2 regions of the Nosocomiicoccus massiliensis genome follow, and region 2 is predicted to be linked to the other one. Evidence: predicted binding sites of a transcription regulator. Region 2 holds the regulator's gene; the other holds the start of a gene.
What was found. The regulator Rex, encoded in region 2, represses fermentation and respiration genes when NADH is low (regulators of the CRP and FNR family bind a similar motif). The targets are predictions, from matches to a motif close to TTGTGAAATATTTCACAA.

Region 1 (11,649 bases), 580 kb from region 2:
GCGTCGATTGGACAAGTTCACCGCGCAGTGTTAAAAACTGGTGAAGTCATTGCGATTAAAGTTCAACGACCAAACATTGAAAGAAATATTCGTATCGATTTAGAAATACTTAAAACGATCGCACAAGTTGCTGAAAAGAACTTTAAGTGGGCGAAACAATATCAAGTTACAGATATTGTCGATGAGTTATCTACTGCAATTATTCAAGAAATGGATTATACGTTAGAAGCGAGAAACATTAATCGTATTGAACGTCAGTTTAAAAATTCAGAGGACGTCAAATTCCCACACGTCTATGAAATGTTATCAAACAAAACGATTTTGACGATGGAATATTTTGAAGGTATTTCAATTCGTAAAGTCGATGAACTTTCGAAAAAAGGCTTTGATCGTTATCAACTCGCAGATACATTTGCGCGAACAATTTTTACACAAATATTTGAACACGGATTTTTCCATGCGGATATTCACCCAGGGAACATCATCGTCTTAAACGATGGTACGCTTGGGTTTATCGACTTTGGTATGGTCGGGAAACTCACAGATAACGTCAAGCAAAACTTCGGAAGCCTACTTATTGGTTTAATGCAAAAAAACTCTAAAAAAGTTGTACGTTCAATTATACAAATGGGCGTTGTACCAGATGACGTAAATATAGATGACTTATACGAAGAAGCAGAGCTTATGCAAGATAAGTATTATGATATTCCACTGAAAGATTTAGAATTTGGAGATGCAGTTAGAGACTTATTTACAATTACAAATAAATACCATATCCATTTACCAAAAGACTTTACATTACTTGCTAAAACGTTAATTACGTTAGAAGGTAACATTGAAATTTTATATAAAGACTACAGCATATTATCTGTCGCTGAACCGTTTGGTAAAAAGTTATTACTTAAAAGATTAAACCCTAAACGCGTTGCGGAAGATAAGTTTGAAGACTGGATTCTGTTAACAGATATCGTTGAAGATTCTGTAACAAACATCCATCAATTTACGAAAGGTTTAAGTACGAGACGATTGCCGATCAGTCTAGAACTTAAGGAAGAAAAAAGTATCGGAAGACATTTAGACCGAACGATTAATAGAATTTCTTTTTCAATCGTCTTAATGTCACTCTCTATATTAATGGCCGGAATCATTGTCGGATCTTCACTACTTGGTCAAGGGTCGATACTCTACAAATTCCCGGTGATAGAACTCGGTACGATACTCGCAGTTGCGATGTTCTCTTGGCTAATATTTACGATATTTAAAAGTGGTCGAATGTGAAAACACCTCCCAAATTGATGTGCTACCCAAAAGTTGGACTTTTGGAATTATGCAGATTGTAAGGTATGTTTCCTGAATTCTTCAGGAGACATGCCTTTTAATTTTAGCTTAATTCTATCTTTATTATAGTATCTAATATATTCATGTACTGCGATCTCTAATGCTTCATATGTCTTGAATACTTCTCCATAAAACATTTCCTGCTTTAATAAGCCAAAGAAGTTCTCCATCGGTGAATTATCTAAACAGTTTCCTTTACGTGACATACTCATTGTTGCACCATATTCTGTTATGGTATTTCCCCAACTACTATGCTGATAATGAAATCCTTGATCCGAGTGAACAACTAATTGGTTTAGATTGTGTTGGTGTTCCTCAAGTGCTTTATTTAAAGGATTTATAGCGATTGCTAGGTTTGGTGAACGACTTAATTGATAGGCAATCACTTCAGAGTTATAACAATCCATAATCGTTGATAAATATAGTTTCTTGCCTTTGATAGGTAACGCAAACTCTGTGACATCTGTGACCCATAGTTGATTAAATGTTTTCGGCTTAAAGTTACGCTTTACCTTATTTGGAGCGACTTTTCCAACTTGTCCTTTATATGAACTGTAACGTGTTCTCGATTTGTTTTTGAATTTTTGACATAGTAAATTATAGGTTTTCATAATGCGTAACAAGCGCTTATGATTCACCACAATTTGTTCTCTGTTTTCGAGTATCGCTTTGATTCTTCTGTAACCATATCTACCTTTATGTTTTGATACAATTTCTTTAATTTTATTTACTAGCCATCGATCTTTTTGTTTCTGATCATCCATATGTTTTATCCAGTAGTAATATACAGACTTCGGTAGCTTCAACACTGTTAAAATCTCTTTTAGTGTATAAGTCGTTTCTTGCCTTACCTCAAGCGCTACTTTCGTTTTTTGTCTGTTGGATCTGTCGGTAAGGCATTTAACTTTTTTAGAATGATATTTTCCAGTTCTTTCATTCTTAGTTCTTCTCTTAGACGTTCTAACTCTTCGCGTTCTGTTTCATTCAGTGGTTCACTCTTCGATACTTGTTTTTGGTTATTTTCTTTATTAGGCATATGTTTTATTGGTCTCCCTTGTTTGCCCTCTAGAGCAGCTGGGCCACCTTCTTGAATCTTGCGATTCCAGTTAGCGATTGTTGAAAAATGCTTGATACCAAAGTGTTCCGCTGTTTCTCTATAAGACAATTGATTTTCTTCTCTATATTTTAAAACAGCTCGCTTAAATTCACTAGTATATTGAGTATTACTTAGAGATTTAGTGAGGCCCTGATAGCCATATGTGTTGTATTGTTTTACCCATGTTTGAACAAGCAATCTATCCACATTATGCTTTTCACCTAAAAATTTATATCCTCCTGCTTCATTTAAATATTCATTAACTACTTTTACCTTAAATTCAAAGCTATGCTTTTTATACTTCATACAAAAACACCCCTAAAGTTGGATTTTAGTGTCCAACTTTAGGGGTGCACCTCAAATTGGGAGGTGTTTAAATATAGAACATATAATCATCAAACTCGTCTGATTGATTCTCAAGATCATGTAACGTCGTATGACGCAGCACGTCGTGTGACGCATCTCGTATTCTTTTCCATAAGAATCTCTCGTTTTTTGTGTCTTTATCGTCTAACTCTATTGCGATTATATTTTCGCCGACAGCTTGGAATACGTCGAGCACTGTAATTTCATCTGGCGGATAATTTAACTCATAACCACCGTACGCTCCGCGCGTACTTTTTACTAAATCTGCTTTTTTTAGACACGCGACGATTTGTTCTAAATATAAGTCGCTTATTCCTCTTTCAGTCGCGACAGATTTCACTGAACGCTTTTTAACTCCATATTCAGATGCGAGGACGTTCATAAAATATAATCCGTAGCGCCCTTTAGTTGATATCTTCACGTCATCACCTCTTAGTCATATCTCTTATGTTATGATTATAATTATAACGAAAAAGTTGGTGAAAAATCTAATGTCAAATGAACCATTAAGTTTTCGCATGCGACCAAAAACAATCGATGAAGTACTTGGCCAAGAACATCTCGTCGGAGAAAAAGGAATTATCAGACGAATGGTAAATGCTAAAAGACTACAATCGATGATTTTTTACGGTCCCCCAGGTATAGGTAAAACGAGTATTGCGAACGCATTAGCTGGCAGTACTAAATATAAATTTAGAACGTTAAACGCGGTGTCTAGCTCTAAAAAGGATATGGAACAAATTGTTTTTGAAGCAGACATGAGCGGTAGCGTAATTTTAATGCTCGATGAGATCCACCGACTCGATAAAGGAAAACAAGACTTTTTACTCCCTCATCTAGAAAGCGGAAAAATCGTTTTAATCGGTGCGACGACGTCAAATCCGTACCACGTCATTAATCCTGCAATTCGCTCTAGAACACAAATTTTTGAACTACATCCATTAACAGATGAGGATGTTAAAACTGGACTCACGCGCGCTTTAAATGATAAGGAGCGTGGCCTTGGTAATTTAAATGTAACCGTAGATGATGATGCTTTAGAGCACTTTATCCATGCAGCAAATGGTGATATTAGAAGTGCATTAAACGGCCTAGAACTTGCAGTATTAAGTGATACAAATAAAGAGATTCACGTTACACTTGAAGACGCGAGAGATACGATGCAACATAGTCAATTCTTGCACGATAAAGACGGCGATCAACACTACGACGTAATGAGTGCTTTTCAAAAATCAATACGCGGTAGTGATGTCGATGCGGCACTTCATTATTTAGGACGATTAATAGAAGCAGGAGACCTCGTTACAATTGCAAGACGATTACTCGTCATTAGTTATGAAGATATCGGGCTAAGTAACCCGCAACTACCAAGCCGCACACTAGACGCGATCATCGCAGCAGAACGACTTGGATTCCCGGAAGCGAGAATACCTCTCGCACAAGCAGTTATAGATTTAGCACTCTCTCCAAAATCAAATACAGCAATCAAAAGTATCGACAGTGCTTTATCAGATATACGAAAAGGACATATCGGCGTCATACCAGACCATTTAAAAGACGGTCATTATAAAGGTGCAAAAGAACTCGGTCGTGCAATCGGATATAAATATCCGCATAACTACGATAACCACGTCGTAAAACAGCAATATTTACCAGATAGTTTAAAATCAAAACAATACTTTAAAGATACGGGATCATCCAAATATGAAAGTTATTTAAATGAGACGTACGAGAAATTAAAACCGTTCGTAAAATAAAAATAAGGCGAGTATCCAATTGATACTCGCCTTTTATATGTACTCGATGTTTTAATTTTACGCAAATCACTTTTGCGTCAACGACTATCTCATTAATTTAACGATTAGGGCAATTGTGTTAACGAAACCTCTTTTACATAAATCCGATTTATATCAAAAGATTAAAAACAATTTTACGTAGACGACTTTTACGTTAAATCATATCCTATTATTTAAACAGAACGAAAATTAAAACCGTTCATAAAATGAAAACGAGGCGATTATCACCCAGATACTCGCATTTTTATCGTCTCGAACATCTTAATTTTACGCAAATCACTTTTACGTCAACGACTATCTCATTAATTTAACGATTAGAGCAATTGTGTTAACGAAACCGCAACCTCTTTTACATAAATCCGATTTATATCAAAAGATTAAAAACAATTTTACGTAGACGACTTTTACGTTAAATCATCCTCAGATATTTAAACAAAAAACGAGTACCACCCAGATACTCACCTTTTAGATTAAGATATTATTGTTAATTTGTTTTTTTAGTTGTTTTCGTTTTTTTAGTAAATCACATGATTTCGATGCGTTTTTAGCATTTAATTTTTGCTTTCTTTTCGTAATTATCTGACTGACAGATACCATCAAATCACGCAACCTTTCACGTTTATTTTTTTACTTTACTATAGTAACATACTTTAAAAATTTTTAAAGAATTTTATCTGATTTTTTTCAAAAAAAAGACAGTTACAAAGTAACTGTCTTTAAAACATCCGATAGCGTCGTGTGTTTTTGCCAGATGATTTGGCCTGCTTTGTGCAGGTGGGTGCCCTGCCAAATACTCATGAAGTCCCGTTAAATCCGGGCGTTCCAATTATATTCGGACGCCAAGCTCCCGATTTTATAGGTGTTAGGTCAAAATAAAACCGGCACATCACGAACGCATCAGATGTTTTACTTGTTATTATAATAGCATATACTGTGTATTCATGCAAAGAAATTGTATTTAATGAATCTGACATAAGTTAACATCGCAGTTTTCACAGTTAATAATTTTTCTTAATCGCTTAATATCTTTAATCGTAATAATCTTACGATTTACGTCAATGATACCCTCTTTTGTTAATTCTTTTAAATATCGATTCACGACTTCTCGGGAGGTACTAGCGAGCATCGCGAGTTCTTGGTTTGTTAGCTTCGTGTCAATCACAATACCACTCTTCGTCTCTACACCAAACGAGTTAGATAATCGAACAAGGACGCTAGCAAGTGCACCGAGTTTTCCATATGAAAGTAAATCTCTTAGTTTAGAAGAGTGTCTTTGTCTTTCAATTTCAAGCCAACGCATCCATTCTATTGTATATGAATTATCTGAAAGTATTTTTTGTTCAAAAATCGAGCGTTCAATACGATATAGACGTACTTCAGTTTTCGATTTAGCAAACGTAGAATGACGCTTTGGTCCACAAAATAAAGTGAGCGCTCCAAACAAACAATCTTCTTTTAAGTAACGGATTGCATTTTCTGATCCATCATCTTGCATTCTTAAAACAAATACTTCCCCAGTTTCAATTACATATATATGTTCTGTTGGATCTCCAGAGTGATAAATAAATTCGTTTTTCTTTAATTTTAATTCATTACCATTTTGCTTTATGTATTTAAGGATAAGTTCAGGTTTAAATAATTGAGAATTCGAGATAGTAATCACTTCCCTTTAAACAAAATTCTATCATATTTTGTGACTTTTATCACTTTTTACAGCATATATTGTGAACGTTTTCAAGAAAAACATCACAAATATCTATGAAATTGTTACGAAAATAAGTCAAAGTGTGACTTTTATCACTTTTTTAAAAGGGTAAATACACTACAATAAAGGTATAAGAATACGGAATTGGAAGGTGAATTACTATGGCTGATAAAAAAGTCGTACATCAAAATGATGACAAAGATATTGTAAAAAACGAAAATGTCACTGAAGATGTACATAATTTAGATTTACGAGGCACGTTTTTCTTTACGATGGCACTCGGCGCACTAATGTTAGTTTCTTGGCTAGGTGTATTCTGGTTATTTATGGAAAGAATGTAAAAAGGAAAGGTGAAATAAATGCATAAGTACGAAAAGATATGGTTAAGCTTTGGAACTGGTTCATTAATCTTATTCCTTGTTATTTTAGGAATTTCAGCAGTTCACCAAGGTCACTCACCTGCAGCATCAGGTATTGAAACAATTAACCCTGATCACGTGAGAGACGATGCAAGATTTAAAGAACCAGGTTTATATGAGTCACAAGAAGAAGGATTCGATTATGACTTATACATGGTCGCAAGCATGTTTAGATATGAACCTGCTGAAGTCGAAATCCCGAAAGGTTCTAGAGTTCGTGTAATGGTAACAACTCCAGACGTGATTCACGGTTTAGAAGTAGCAAAGACAAATATTAACATGATGGTAGAGCCGGGGTTAATCTCTAAATATCATGCAACTTTCAATAAAGAAGGCGAATTTTTAGTTGTATGTAACGAATATTGTGGGACTGGCCATACGGACATGACATCAATCATTAAAGTTGTCGGGAGTGAAGAATAATGGCGAAGTCTTATAAAAACACAACTAAAAATGAATTATACAAAGCAGACACAGTCATTAATAGAAAAGACGCAAAATTAGTTCTTGCGAACTTCTTATGGGTAATTTTTGCACTCGTAGTTGGTGGATTCGCAGGGGCATTACAGACATTTGTTCGTTCAGGATATTTTGAATTACCGTTTAATATTGGATACTACCAAATCTTAACGTTACACGGTGTTATTCTTGCATTAGTTCTTACATTCTTCTTTATTGTAGGATTCCAAACTGCTGTTGTTTCAAGAGCAATGGGTAGTTTAACTGACGGAGAAAGAAAGTCAGGTTGGATCGGTTTTTGGTTAATGACAATCGGTACGTTAATGGCTGCAGTGATGATTGCAACTAACCAAGCATCAGTATTATATACATTCTATGCACCACTTAAAGCACACGGTATCTTCTATGTTGGTTTAACACTCGTCATCGTAGGTACATGGTTCGCAACAGGTGCTCAGACTAAGCGTTACTTTAGATGGAAAAAAGAAAATCCAGGTCAAAAAACACCTGCGATTGCTTACTTCGCTGTGATTAACAACGTCATGTGGTACGTATGTAACATCGGTATCGCAACATCAGCTTTAACTCAACTTATCCCTTGGTCATTCGGATTAATCGATACAGTTAACGTTAAACTTACACGTACGTTATTCTGGTACTTTGGACACGCACTTGTATACTTCTGGTTATTACCAGCATATATGGTTTGGTATTCAATATTACCTAAAATTATCGGAGTTAAAGGTTTCTCAGATAAACTTGCACGTTTAAGTTTCGTATTATTCCTATTCTTCTCAATTCCGGTTGGTATCCACCACCAATTAGTTGAACCAGGAATCGATGCATTCTGGAAAGGACTCCAAGTTGTATTAACGTTCATGGTTATCGTACCATCTCTCATTACAGCATTTAGTTTATTTGCATCATTTGAAACATTCGGACGTAAAAATGGTGCGACAGGTTTATTCGATTGGTTTAAGAAATTACCTTGGAACGACTCAAGATTCGTATTACAGTTTGTCGGTATGTTATTCTTCGTACCTGGTGGTATCGGTGGTATCATCAACGCATCTGGTCAAATGAACCAGGTCGTTCACAACACGATGTGGGTCGTTGGACACTTCCACATTACAGTTGGTACACCAGTTGTATTAACTTACTTTGCAGCAATGATGTTCTTACTTCCGCACTTAGTCGGTGGTAGAATGACTAAACTTACAAACTCACTTGGTTTATGGTTAGCATACACGTGGGCATTAGGTATGGGTATTATGTCATTTGCAATGCACATGGCAGGTATCAAAGGTGCCCCTCGTCGTTCAACATTCTCTGAATACGGTGGGCATGAAGTAGCTCAAGAGTGGATCAGTTATCAGTTATTACAAGCAATTGGTGGTTCATTCTTACTAATCGCTATCATCATCGCATTCTTCGCATTCTTCTTATCACTTAGAACACCGAAGACAGATGTTGTCGAAGAATTCCCTATCGCTCGATTTATGGACGATGGAGATGCACCACTTAAATGGGTTGAAAACTGGAGATTATTAATCATCATTACGATTTTCTTAGTCGTAATTGCATACACAGTTCCAATCTCACAAATCTTTACAGAAAACATTCCAGGATCACCAGGATTTAAAGCTTGGTAATCAAATAAAAGAAGCTTAGCAATCGCTAAGCTTCTTTTTTATTACTTACCTTCTGGTTTAATTTGAAGATGTAATTCGTTTAATTGTCTGTTTGAAACAAACGATGGTGAATCCATCATTAAGTCTTGTGCACTACTTGTTTTAGGGAATGCAATAACGTCACGGATATTATCTGTTTTTGTTAGTAACATAACGAGACGATCTAATCCGTATGCTAAACCACCATGTGGTGGTGCTCCATATTTAAATGCTTCGATTAAGAAACCAAACTGATCGTGCATTTCTTTTTCAGAGAAACCAAGTGCTTTGAACATTTTCTCTTGAAGTTCAGGATCAGAAATACGTATTGACCCTCCACCGAGTTCATAACCGTTTAATACGATGTCATAAGCATTTGCTTTTACTTTTTCTGGTGTTGTTTCTAGTAGCTCGATATCTTCTTCTTTTGGTGACGTAAACGGATGGTGTGCTGCAACAAAGCGTTCTTCCTCTTCATCGTATTCAAATAATGGCCAATCTGTAATCCATACGAAGTTGTATTTATCTTCGTCGATTAACTCTAACTCTTTACCAAGTTTATTTCTTAAGTTACCTAGACTTGCATTTACAACAGATGCTTTATCTGCGCCGAAAAATACGAGGTCATTGTCTTCAACGCTTAATAGTTCTTTTAATTCTGATTGTTTTTCATCGTCAAAGAATTTAGCAATTGGACCTGAGAATGCTTCGTCGTTATATTTTAACCAAGCTAGTCCTTTAGCGCCGTATAATTTTACGTACTCTTCAAGTGCTTCGATATCTTTTCTAGAGTATTTGTCTGCATTGTTTTTAACGACGATTGCTTTAACGATTCCACCGTTTTCAACTGTAGATTTAAACACTTTAAAGTCGACGTTCTTACTAAATTCGCTAAGTTCTACGAGTTCCATATCAAAACGTGTATCTGGCTTATCTACACCGTAACGTAACATCGCATCATCATATGTCATACGTGCAAATGGTGTTTCAATGTCTAAGCCTTTGACTGTTTTAAATACGTGTTTTAATAAACGTTCGTTTAAGTCGATCATATCTTCAACGTCAGTGAAAGACTTTTCGATATCCACTTGAGTAAACTCTGGTTGACGGTCACGACGTAAGTCCTCATCACGGAAACATTTTACGATTTGATAATATCTTTCAAAACCACTTAACATAAGTAGTTGCTTATAAATTTGTGGTGACTGTGGTAATGCATAAAATTCACCGTGGTGAATACGTGACGGTACTAAATAGTCACGTGCACCTTCTGGTGTTGATTTAGATAAAAACGGTGTTTCAACATCTACGAAAAATTCGTCATTTAAAAATTCACGAATTGCTGCAGTAGTTTTATGGCGTGTTCTTAATGTTTCTTGTAAACGTTGACGTTTTAAATCGACGTAACGATATTTTAGTCTGACGTCTTCACTTACGTCTTCATCTTCAATTTGGAATGGTGGAGTTTGCGCTTTAGATAACACTTTAAGTGTATTTGCAACGACTTCTAACTCACCTGTTTTAATGTTTTCGTTCACTGTCGACGGGTCACGTTTAACGACTTCACCAGTTACTTCAATAACGTACTCTGAGCGTAGTGTGTCTGCAATTTCAGTTGCTTCTTTATAATCTTGATTAAAAACAACTTGTACGACGCCTGAAGCATCTCTTAAGTCGATAAAGATTAACCCACCTAAGTCACGACGGCGTTGTACCCAGCCTTTTAATGTTACTGTTTCGTTTAATCGTTCTAACGTTTCTAATACGAGTGTTCTACTCATTATTTAATAGCCTCCCCTAAGTTTTCAATTGAAGTTTCGACTTCTTCTCCTGTTGCCATATGTTTTAATTTGACTTGACCAGTTTCAAGTTCATTTTCACCTAATACAATTGTATAAGTCGCACCTTTACGGTCTGCATCTCTAAACTGAGCTCCGACACCACGAGCTTTATAATCCATATCGACAGTCAATTTATTTTTTCTTAACCGTGATAATAACACGCTCGCATAGTCTCTTGCTTCTTCCCCTATCGTCACAACATATAAATCTAGCGTGTGAGGGTTTTTAATCTCTATACCTTCTGCTTCAAGTGCAAGTAGTAATCGTTCAATAGATAAAGCAAATCCGATACCTGTTTCTTTCGGACCGTCTAACATTTCTACTAAACCGTTATATCGACCACCACCTGCGAGCGTAGTAATCGAACCAAAACCATCTGAAGTACTCATTAATTCAAATGCAGTATGTGTGTAATAGTCGAGTCCACGAACTAAATTCGGATCTTCGACGTATTTAATACCGATTTTGTCGAGTTGAGATTTTACTTTTTCGTAATACGACAGTGATTCTTCATTTAAGTAATCAGTGATTTTTGGTGCTGTCGCCATTAACGGGTGATTTTTATCTTTTTTACAGTCTAATATTCTCATTGGATTTGAATCGATTCGTGACTGACAGTCAGAACAAAACTCATCAATACTCGGTCTAAAATGTTCTTGAAGTGCTTTTTGATACTCTTTACGACTATCAAAGTCACCAATTGAGTTAATGTGTAACTCTAAATCTTTTAAACCAAATGACTCGTAAAACGCCATCAGCATGCTTAAAATTTCAACATCGATTAACGGATCTTCAACACCGATCGCTTCTACACCGAACTGAACGAACTGTCTGTAACGCCCTTTTTGTTGACGTTCGTATCTGAACATCGGCTGATTGTAGAAGACTTTAATCGGTTGATTGGGGTCGCCGTACATTTTGTTTTCAATATAACTACGTACGACCGGTGCTGTACCTTC
Region 2 (11,649 bases):
ATATTTTTTGATTTTAAAATCTGTATCGATAACACCTGCACGTTGATATGTATGAACTCCGTCTGATTTTTGCTGTTCACCAGTAAAAAATAGCGTCAGTTCATTGTTGATTAAAGTTAAATTCCCGCCGTATAGATTGTCTTTATCATATAAGTCATCTGGACGTAATTTAATTCCTTCGTTATTAAAATGAATTAAGTCTTCACTCGTCACGTGATATAAATACGTTGCACTTTCTTCGTTAGTTGCAGGTTCCCATTCATAAAAGATATGGTACAGACCATTAATGTAGAAGAATCCACAAGGTGCACCGAGTATTCCCATCACAGGTTGAACGTGATAATTTAAACGCCATTTACTCATCATCGATGACTCAATAGCTGTTTCGATTTGTTCTGAGTTGTAGTCTTCGATTCGTTTCATCCTACTCGTCCCCCTTTAACGTTTCTTTTAACGCCTGTTCTTCTGCTTTTAAATAACGTCTATACCCTACTTTAGATACAGTGATACTAATTTCGTATAATAAAATCATTGGTAACGTTAGTAAAAAATGCGTCATAACGTCTGGTGGCGCAATGATTGCTGCCAAGACAAATAAGATGAAGTACGCATATTTTCTATTCTTCTTTAAAAACATTGGCGTAATAATGCCAAGCTGTGTCATAAATAAGACGAGAATTGGCATTTGAAATATTATACCAAAAGGAAGTACCGTGCGTACTAAAAAGCCAAAGTAATCATTAATACCAATCGTCGTCACAATCCCCATTTCAACTGATAAACTAAACGTAAATTTCACGATATACGGTACGACGATAAAATAAGAAAACACCATTCCTATAATCATAAGAATGAATGCAATCGGTATGTATATAAGTGTTACTTGTCGCTCTTTTTCATATAGACCTGGACTAACAAACGCCCAAAACTGATATAAAATTACTGGGAGCACTAGTATAAACGCGATAATAACGATCATCGTTAAGTAAATTCTTAACGGATCTGTCACGTTAAACGCATGCATTTCAGTCATTTCTAACCACGGTGCATTTTGTAAATAATGAACAAGTGGTTTTGCAAAATAAAATCCAATCAGTAACGCTGCGACAAAGAAATACGTGACAAATAAAACGCGCTTACGTAACTCTTGAACGTGCTCGATTATTTCTTTCTTTTCCTGCATAAAGCCACCTCACGGAAAAAAAGGTGGCGTTCGCCACCTTTAATCAACTATCTTTGAATTGTTTCGTCTTCTTGTTTCGTTTGAATTTTAACGACTTCTTCTTTTTTCTCTTCAGGTTTTTCGTCTTCTCCTAAACCGTTAAAGCCTTCTTTAAATTCTTTAACTGTAGTTCCGACTGAACGACCAAGTTGTGGTAACTTCGTAGGTCCGAAGATTAAAAGTGCAACTGCAGCGATGATAATTAAACTTACCGGTGCTACAGCGCCGATTGTCATAGGAAATAATAATACGCTCATCTTTTCCCCTCCTAATTGTTATGCTTCATATAGAATAATAACGCCTGCATTTCAACGCTTAAATCTATATTATGTACAGTAACTTCGTTTGAAACTGCAAGTTTTTCTGGTGTGAAGTTTAATATCCCTTTAATCCCAAGGGCCTCAAGTTTGGAAGATAGATCAACTCCGACTTGACCAGGAACTGTTAGAATCGCCACTTCTGCTTGAATATCTTGAACAACGGATTCTAACTCGCAAATATCTTTTACTTCAACCCCATTTATTGTTTGTCCAATAATATGTTGATCTATATCAAAGGCTACCGCTATTTTTATTTTATCATGAATTTTTGTAAAATTATAGTTTAGTAGCGCACTTCCGAGATTACCAACACCAATTAGTATAACGTTCTTCATCCCTGTGCCTTGGACTTGTTCTGAAAAAAACTTAACGAGTGCATGGACATTATATCCATACCCTTTTCTGCCAAGCTCTCCAAAATAAGAAAAATCACGTCGAATCGTTGCTGAGTCTATATCAAGTGCTTCGCTAATCTCTCTAGAAGACACTCTATCAATTCCGTTGTCTTCACTTTGTTTGAAATACTTGAAGTATAAAGGCAATCGATCTAATGTTGCGTTCGGTATTTTCTGCTTCTTTAACAAAAGACTCACCTCAAATATTTTGTCATTTAATTATACCATATAAGTCAATGACTTTAAGGTTTTTATCGTATTTCTCATACATAACATGGTACACTACACTTACTGAGAAAGAGGGATTTTTATGATTATCATGAGCTTGCAAAACGTTGAAAAAAATTACGGTTTAACAGAAATTTTAAAAAATATAAATTTAGAAGTTAAATCGAGAGAAACAATTGGTATTGTCGGTGGAAATGGTGCGGGGAAAACAACTCTCATGAAGATTATGGCAGATGAATTATCGTATGATGGCGGTAATATCTCGACACCAAAAGATATTTCTATTGGCTATTTAACACAAGAAATGTCACTCGAATCCGACAAAACTGTACGTGAAGAAATGAATCTAGCATTTAGTCACGTATTAAAAGTAAAAGATGAAATCGATATCGTCACAGAGTGGCTAACAAATCATGAGTATACACACGTAGACTATAACGACCAAGTGAAACGTTTAGAGTATCTTCAAAACTTTTTTGAAGCTCATAATGGCTACACAATCGACGTTGAAATTAAAACGGTCATTACTGGACTAAACTTTAGCTTAGAAGACTTAGACCGACCGATAAATGAATTTTCTGGTGGTCAAAAAACGAGATTACAACTCGGTAAAATGCTTCTTTACCGCCCGGACATTTTATTACTCGATGAGCCTACGAACCACCTTGACCTAGAAACTGTCGAATGGCTAGAAAACTATTTAAATCGCTATACTGGATCTGTCGTCGTTATATCCCACGACCGATTTTTCTTAGACCGTATCGTCGATAAAATTTATGAAATAGAATTCCAACAAGGAAAATTATATCACGGTAATTACACGAATTATCAAAAACAAAAAGAAGAAGATTATAATCGTGAGCTTGGACTATATAGGAGACAACAAGATGAAATCAAGCGACTTGAAATGTTCGTCGAGAAAAACATCGCACGTGCATCGACGAGTGGTATGGCAAAAAGTAGACGTAAAATGCTCGAACAAATGGACCGAATCGATTCTCCAACGCGCGATACAAGGCAAGCACAGTTTCATTTCACCATTGAAAAGGAAAGCGGAAATGACGTACTACGTGTGAAAGAACTTGCGATTGGATATGACGAGGTTATCAATAACGACTTAAACTTCTTCGTTGAAAAAGAGGATCGTTTACTCGTTTTAGGACCAAATGGTATCGGTAAATCTACTCTCATTAAAACAATCGCAAAATTACTTCCTCCTATCAGTGGTGACATCCAGTACGGTACAAACGTATCGATTGGTTACTATGATCAAAAACAAGCAGAGTTCTATTCTGAAAACACGATACTTGAAGAGTTGTGGAAAGAGTATCCTCATTTTCAAGAACAAGATATTCGTAAAATACTCGGACAATTTTTATTCACACAAGATGACGTACTTAAGCATGTCTATCAGTTAAGTGGAGGAGAAAAAGCACGCATACAACTCGCTAAACTCATGCTACAAAAAAATAATTTGCTACTACTCGACGAGCCTACAAACCACTTAGACATTCAAAGTAAAGAGATGCTTGAATCAGCATTGATGGATTACCCAGGTACAATTATCGCCGTATCGCACGACAGGTACTTCATCAAAAAGCTAGCAAATCGCATTATGGAAATGGATACGCAAAAAACGAAAATCATAAATGGTGACTATGAATACTATCTCCATAAAAAAGAAGAGGAAGAAGCACAACGTGCATTTGTAGAGGAAACAGTGGAGAAATATACTAACGACGATTACCTAAGACAAAAAGAACTTCGTAGCCAAATACAAAAACTATCGAGAGAAAGCGACAAACTTCAACAAAGAATAGAAATAATCGAGACAGAAATTGAAAAAGTCGAATTAGAAATGACACAGCCAGAAGTATTCAACGATTTTGAGAAAACAAATGAACTGAATGAGAAGCTCGAGTCACTGAATACTGAACTCGAAGATAATCTATTAGAATGGGAAGAAATAGAGATTAAAAAATCAGAACTCGAATAATTCTCCACAACAATACACACATAATCCATAAGTTATGCACAAAGTTATCCACAACTGTGCATAACTTTTTTTATTCTGTCGTAATTTTTATTAAAAAACACATCAGATTTGAGGTGCACCCCTAAAGTTGGACACTAAAATCCAACTTTAGGGGTGTTTTTGTATGAAGTATAAAAAGCATAGCTTTGAATTTAAGGTAAAAGTAGTTAATGAATATTTAAATGAAGCAGGAGGATATAAATTTTTAGGTGAAAAGCATAATGTGGATAGATTGCTTGTTCAAACATGGGTAAAACAATACAACACATATGGCTATCAGGGCCTCACTAAATCTCTAAGTAATACTCAATATACTAGTGAATTTAAGCGAGCTGTTTTAAAATATAGAGAAGAAAATCAATTGTCTTATAGAGAAACAGCGGAACACTTTGGTATCAAGCATTTTTCAACAATCGCTAACTGGAATCGCAAGATTCAAGAAGGTGGCCCAGCTGCTCTAGAGGGCAAACAAGGGAGACCAATAAAACATATGCCTAATAAAGAAAATAACCAAAAACAAGTATCGAAGAGTGAACCACTGAATGAAACAGAACGCGAAGAGTTAGAACGTCTAAGAGAAGAACTAAGAATGAAAGAACTGGAAAATATCATTCTAAAAAAGTTAAATGCCTTACCGACAGATCCAACAGACAAAAAACGAAAGTAGCGCTTGAGGTAAGGCAAGAAACGACTTATACACTAAAAGAGATTTTAACAGTGTTGAAGCTACCGAAGTCTGTATATTACTACTGGATAAAACATATGGATGATCAGAAACAAAAAGATCGATGGCTAGTAAATAAAATTAAAGAAATTGTATCAAAACATAAAGGTAGATATGGTTACAGAAGAATCAAAGCGATACTCGAAAACAGAGAACAAATTGTGGTGAATCATAAGCGCTTGTTACGCATTATGAAAACCTATAATTTACTATGTCAAAAATTCAAAAACAAATCGAGAACACGTTACAGTTCATATAAAGGACAAGTTGGAAAAGTCGCTCCAAATAAGGTAAAGCGTAACTTTAAGCCGAAAACATTTAATCAACTATGGGTCACAGATGTCACAGAGTTTGCGTTACCTATCAAAGGCAAGAAACTATATTTATCAACGATTATGGATTGTTATAACTCTGAAGTGATTGCCTATCAATTAAGTCGTTCACCAAACCTAGCAATCGCTATAAATCCTTTAAATAAAGCACTTGAGGAACACCAACACAATCTAAACCAATTAGTTGTTCACTCGGATCAAGGATTTCATTATCAGCATAGTAGTTGGGGAAATACCATAACAGAATATGGTGCAACAATGAGTATGTCACGTAAAGGAAACTGTTTAGATAATTCACCGATGGAGAACTTCTTTGGCTTATTAAAGCAGGAAATGTTTTATGGAGAAGTATTCAAGACATATGAAGCATTAGAGATTGCAGTACATGAATATATTAGATACTATAATAAAGATAGAATTAAGCTAAAATTAAAAGGCATGTCTCCTGAAGAATTCAGGAAACATACCTTACAATCTGCATAATTCCAAAAGTCCAACTTTTGGGTAGCACATCAATTTAGTCTGATGTGTTAGTATATTACGTCTTCTATATCTATATAGTTATATCCATTTAAATTTAAATCTGCGAAATCTCCACGTTTATACTGTTCGTACGCAACGGCCCCAATCATTGCAGCATTGTCGGTACAGTATTTTAAACTCGGTATATATAATTCTACTCCGTTTTCTTTTGTTAACGTTTCGAATCGTTCTCTAAGTCCACTATTCGCTGCGACTCCACCAGCAACGATTAATGTCTTTATATTTTCTTCGTCTAAAGCGCGCATTGTTTTTGTCGTTAAGACATCTACGACGCTTTCCTGGAAGCTTTTCGCAACATTTGCTGGTTTAATTTCGATGTTTTTCTGTCTTTCATTGTGAAGTGTGTTAATTACGTTTGATTTTAAACCACTAAAGCTAAAGTTATATCCCTCATCTTGCAATGCACGTGGGAAATTGTACGTATCGATGCCTTCTTTAGATAACTTATCTATTTCTGGACCACCTGGATACGGTAATCCGATTACACGAGCGACTTTGTCATATGCCTCTCCTACCGCATCGTCTAGAGTTTCACCGATCACTTCAAACTGTAAATGGTCTTCCATTTTAACAAGCTCAGTATGCCCACCTGACACGATTAACGCAATGAGTGGGAATTTTACGTCATGCTCTAATTGATTTGCATATATATGTCCTGCGATATGGTGGACAGGAATAAGTGGTAAATCATGTGCGAACGCAAATGCTTTCGCTGCGTTTACACCGACGAGTAACGCTCCGATTAAACCTGGTCCATATGTTACTGCAACCGCATCGAGTTCTTTTGGTGTGACGTTCGCCTCGTGAAGTGCCTCTTCTATCACTCGGGTAATAGACTCAACGTGATGTCTTGATGCGACTTCTGGAACGACACCTCCAAAACGCTTGTGACTCTCTATTTGACTCACGACGATATTTGAAAGAACAGTATTCCCATTTTGTATAACACTCGCAGCAGTCTCATCGCAGCTTGTTTCTATCGCCAATATATTAATATTTTTCTCCATCTAATCTCACCCACATGACATGTGCATCTTTACCTGCACCGTAATAATCTTTTCGTATACCACCATATACAAATCCTTTAGATTCATATAATTTAATCGCATGATAATTATTAACATTTACTTCTAATGATATTTGACGGACAGTTGGTTTACAATAATCTATAATAAAATCCATCAATGTATTCGCATATCCATTTCCTCGCGACTCTGGACTGACCGCAATTGTTGTAATCTGTGCATCATCTACTACAATCCATAGTCCAATATAACCGACAATGACGTCATTCTTTTCTGCGACAAAATAATGTGCAAAATGATTGTTACACAGTTCATGGACATATGTTTCTTCTGTCCATGGTGAATCAGGAAAAGATACAACTTCTATTTTCTGAACTGCTGGAACATCATCAGAGTTCATCGGACGGATTACGATTGATTGTTTTTCCAATTTCTCTCCGCCTCAGTTAATCTTAAATAGTCTGGTACAACGTCATGTGCATCAACTTTAGTTAAAAGATCATCATCCATTCCGATAAGAGATGAAATTCTTGGTGTAGTATGGACACCGTCAACTTCAAATGACTGTGTTTCTAATGTATTATGCACAATAACAGCACCGTATTTTAACACGAGATCTGAATACTCTTTCCCTGTTCTAAGCTTTGGCTCTTCTAAAACATCGTATCCATTTTGATCAACGTCATATATCGCACTAAAACAGTTTCCACGTCTAGCATCCATCATTGGTGCAACTACACCACGATAGCTTGCTGCTAGCACGAGTAAGCTTGATACTGTATAAATCGGTATATTTATGGAAAAAGCTAACGTTTTTGCAACTGTTACTCCTATTCTTAACCCTGTATATGATCCCGGACCATTTGCTACAATAATTCGTTCTAACTCAGACTTATCTACATTCGCTAGTTTAAGTACCTCGTTAATAACTGGCATTAACGTTTCTGAATGTGTGCGTTTAACATTGATATTAATTTCAGCTAATAATACGTCATCTGAAACGGCTACAGACAACGCTCGATTTGAAGTATCTATATATAAAGACTTCACTTATAACACACCTACTAACTCCTCGTATTGTTTACCTTCTGATACAATTGTAAACTTCCTTTGATTTTCATCAATACGTTCAATATTAATTTTTAAAAATTCATTCGGCAAATATTCTTTTATAAAATTATACCACTCAATAATCGTAATATCGAAATCATTGAAGTACTCATCAAACCCTAAATCCTCATCACTCTGTTCTAATCGATAACAGTCCATATGATGTAAATAATTATCATTTAATTTATATGACTTAATGATATTAAAAGTTGGAGAAGTAATTGCACGCTTAACACCTAAAGATTTACCTAAAAATTGAGTAAATTTTGTTTTACCTGCCCCTAAATCACCACTTAAAAGAATAACAAAACCTGGTTTTATATATTTACCAATCGTTTCAGCTAGTTGTTTAGTATCATTTAAATCATTTATATAAATAGTTTTATCCATAATAACCTCATAATATATAAAAATATATAAAAAAAGGAGACCCTATAGGGTCTCCAATGAGTGCCTAGCGACGTCCTACTCTAGCACGGGTCAACCGAACTACCATCGGCGCTGGAGAGCTTAACTTCTGTGTTCGGCATGGGAACAGGTGTGGCCTCTCCGCCATCGTCACTAGACATACACTCAAAACCAAATAGAAGCATTACGTAGTTACACGCTTGAATCATATTGAATAAGTCATCGATGAATTAGTATTTGTCCGCTGAGTATGTCACCATACTTACACGCCAAACCTATCAACCAGATCGTCTCTCTGGCATCTATAGGGAAATCTCATCTTGAGGGGGGCTTCATACTTAGATGCTTTCAGTATTTATCCCGTCCATACGTAGCTACCCAGCTATGCCGTTGGCACGACAACTGGTACACCAGTGGTATGTCCATCCCGGTCCTCTCGTACTAAGGACAGCGCCTCTCAAATTTCCTACGCCCACGACGGATAGGGACCGAACTGTCTCACGACGTTCTGAACCCAGCTCGCGTACCGCTTTAATGGGCGAACAGCCCAACCCTTGGAACCGACTACAGCTCCAGGATGCGATGAGCCGACATCGAGGTGCCAAACCTCCCCGTCGATGTGAACTCTTGGGGGAGATAAGCCTGTTATCCCCGGGGTAGCTTTTATCCGTTGAGCGATGGCCCTTCCATGCGGAACCACCGGATCACTAAGTCCGTCTTTCGACCCTGCTCGACTTGTTGGTCTCACAGTCAAGCTCCCTTATACCTTTACACTCTTTGAATGATTTCCAACCATTCTGAGGGAACCTTTGAGCGCCTCCGTTACATTTTAGGAGGCGACCGCCCCAGTCAAACTGTCCACCTGACACTGTCTCCGTACCGGATCACGGTACCGGGTTAGAACCGCAAGTACACCAGGGTGGTATCCCACCAGCGTCTCCACATACACTGACGTGCATGCTTCTTAAACTCCCACCTATCCTGTACAGGTGTACTCGAGATTCAATATCAAGCTACAGTAAAGCTCCACGGGGTCTTTCCGTCCTGTCGCGGGTATCCAGCATCTTCACTGGAACTATGATTTCACCGAGCCTCTCGTTGAGACAGTGCCCAAATCGTTACGCCTTTCGTGCGGGTCAGAACTTACCTGACAAGGAATTTCGCTACCTTAGGACCGTTATAGTTACGGCCGCCGTTTACTGGGGCTTCGATTTGTACCTTCGCTTACGCTAAGCACGCCTCTTAACCTTCCAGCACCGGGCAGGCGTCAGCCCCTATACGTCACCTTTCGGTTTGGCAGAGACCTATGTTTTTGATAAACAGTCGCTTGGGCCTATTCACTGCGGCTCATTTTCATGAGCACCCCTTCTCCCGAAGTTACGGGGTCATTTTGCCGAGTTCCTTAACGAGAGTTCGCTCGCTCACCTTAGAATTCTCTTCCCAACTACCTGTGTCGGTTTGCGGTACGGGCAGTATAACACTCGCTAGCGGGTTTTCTTGGCAGTGTGAATATCGATCTTCGGGCTTCGCCCTCCGCATCATGACTTACCTTACACTCATACCGGATTTGCCTGGTATGACAGCTTGTCACTTGCACGCACTCTTCCAGTCGTGCGATTCGATTCTCCTCCTGCGTCACCACTTCACTCATTCATGTTACACCGGTACAGGAATTTCTACCTGTTGTCCATCGCCTACGCTGTTTGCCTCGGCTTAGGTCCCGACTTACCCAGAGCGGACGAGCCTTCCTCTGGAAACCTTAGTCGTTCGGTGGACGGGATTCTCACCCGTCTTGCGCTACTCACACCGGCATTCTCACTTCTATACGCTCCACTTTCCCTCTCGGTTTGGCTTCGCTGCATATAGAACGCTCTCCTACCATCCTCTCGGATCCACAGTTTCGGTAATATGTTTAGCCCCGGTACATTTTCGGCGCAGCGTCACTCGACTAGTGAGCTATTACGCACTCTTTAAATGATGGCTGCTTCTAAGCCAACATCCTAGTTGTCTGTGCAACGCCACATCCTTTTCCACTTAACATATATTTGGGGACCTTAACTGGTGGTCTGGGCTGTTTCCCTTTCGACAATGGACCTTATCACCCACTGTCTGACTCCCATACATCTCATCTATGGCATTCGGAGTTTGTCTGAACTCGGTAACCCGGGATGGGCCCCTTATCCAAACAGTGCTCTACCTCCACGATGATAATATGAGGCTATACCTAAATATATTTCGGAGAGAACCAGCTATCTCCAGGTTCGATTGGAATTTCACCCCTACCCACAACTCATCCGGTCATTTTTTAACATAAGTCGGTTCGGTCCTCCATCCAGTGTTACCTGGACTTCAACCTGGTCATGGGTAGATCACCTGGTTTCGGGTCTACACACACATACTACTCGCCCATTTCAGACTCGCTTTCGCTTCGGCTCCACATTCGCTGCTTAACCTTGCATGTATGCGTAACTCGCCGGTTCATTATACAAAAGGCACGCCATCACCCTTATAGGGCTCTGACTACTTGTAGGCACACGGTTTCAGGTTCTATTTCACTCCCCTCCCGGGGTGCTTTTCACCTTTCCCTCACGGTACTGGTTCACTATCGGTCACCAAGGAGTATTTAGCCTTAGGAGATGGTCCTCCCAGATTCCGACGGAATTCCTCGTGTTCCGCCGTACTCAGGATACTTCTAGCGTCCGCTCGCTTGTCGTGTACGGGACTGTTACCCTCTATGGTCATTCTTTCCATAATCTTCCACTAAACTTGCTTCTCGCATCTCGAAGTCCTACAACCCCAGTTTAAACTGGTTTGGGCTCTTCCCACTTCGCTCGCCGCTACTACGGGAATCGTGTTTACTTTCTCTTCCTCTGGGTACTAAGATGTTTCAGTTCCCCAGGTCTACCTCTACCATCACTACTTAATTCGTAATGGAGTGACATTAAAAATGCCGGGTTCCCCCATTCGGAAATCTTCGGATCACAGCTTACTTACAGCTCCCCAAAGCATATCGGTGTTTGTTCCGTCCTTCTTCGGCTCTTGGTGCCAAGGCATCCACCGTGCGCCCTTCACTACTTAATCGTAATGAATTTGTGAGAGAGTATCTCTACTCTATCGCGCGTGTATTTTTGAACTTTTTCGTTCTCGGTTTCTACGCTTGAAATCATATATTAATATATAATCTGTTGCTTCTATTTGGTTTTCAATGTACGTCTTTAGAGTGATTACACTCAAAACTGAATACAATATGTCAACTTTCCGTTCCATTTCCTTAGAAAGGAGGTGATCCAGCCGCACCTTCCGATAC

Region 1: the regulator Rex is predicted to act here: its motif matches at 6,319-6,336, upstream of CJ229_RS01225 (cytochrome c oxidase subunit 2A).

The regions. Positions count from the first base shown of each region.
Region 1 is NZ_CP136964.1:244,508-256,156, reverse strand. Features, by position in the region: gene CJ229_RS01260 (ABC1 kinase family protein) at 1-1,278, shown strand, start outside; partial or broken gene CJ229_RS01255 (IS3 family transposase) at 1,326-2,228, opposite strand; gene CJ229_RS01250 (helix-turn-helix domain-containing protein) at 2,198-2,740, opposite strand; gene CJ229_RS01245 (RrF2 family transcriptional regulator) at 2,808-3,221, opposite strand; gene CJ229_RS01240 (replication-associated recombination protein A) at 3,292-4,557, shown strand; RNA gene ssrS (6S RNA) at 5,315-5,503, opposite strand; gene CJ229_RS01230 (Crp/Fnr family transcriptional regulator) at 5,555-6,259, opposite strand; gene CJ229_RS01225 (cytochrome c oxidase subunit 2A) at 6,463-6,642, shown strand; gene CJ229_RS01220 (cupredoxin domain-containing protein) at 6,661-7,143, shown strand; gene CJ229_RS01215 (b(o/a)3-type cytochrome-c oxidase subunit 1) at 7,143-8,831, shown strand; gene aspS (aspartate--tRNA ligase) at 8,873-10,630, opposite strand; gene hisS (histidine--tRNA ligase) at 10,630-11,649, opposite strand, start outside.
Region 2 is NZ_CP136964.1:828,508-840,156, forward strand. Features, by position in the region: gene CJ229_RS04430 (sucrose-6-phosphate hydrolase) at 1-423, opposite strand, end outside; gene tatC (twin-arginine translocase subunit TatC) at 425-1,183, opposite strand; gene tatA (twin-arginine translocase TatA/TatE family subunit) at 1,231-1,479, opposite strand; gene CJ229_RS04445 (redox-sensing transcriptional repressor Rex) at 1,491-2,126, opposite strand; gene CJ229_RS04450 (ABC-F family ATP-binding cassette domain-containing protein) at 2,248-4,161, shown strand; gene CJ229_RS04455 (helix-turn-helix domain-containing protein) at 4,325-4,867, shown strand; partial or broken gene CJ229_RS04460 (IS3 family transposase) at 4,837-5,739, shown strand; gene tsaD (tRNA (adenosine(37)-N6)-threonylcarbamoyltransferase complex transferase subunit TsaD) at 5,787-6,806, opposite strand; gene rimI (ribosomal protein S18-alanine N-acetyltransferase) at 6,790-7,254, opposite strand; gene tsaB (tRNA (adenosine(37)-N6)-threonylcarbamoyltransferase complex dimerization subunit type 1 TsaB) at 7,233-7,874, opposite strand; gene tsaE (tRNA (adenosine(37)-N6)-threonylcarbamoyltransferase complex ATPase subunit type 1 TsaE) at 7,875-8,324, opposite strand; rRNA gene rrf (5S ribosomal RNA) at 8,387-8,500, opposite strand; rRNA gene CJ229_RS04490 (23S ribosomal RNA) at 8,553-11,423, opposite strand; rRNA gene CJ229_RS04495 (16S ribosomal RNA) at 11,618-11,649, opposite strand, start outside.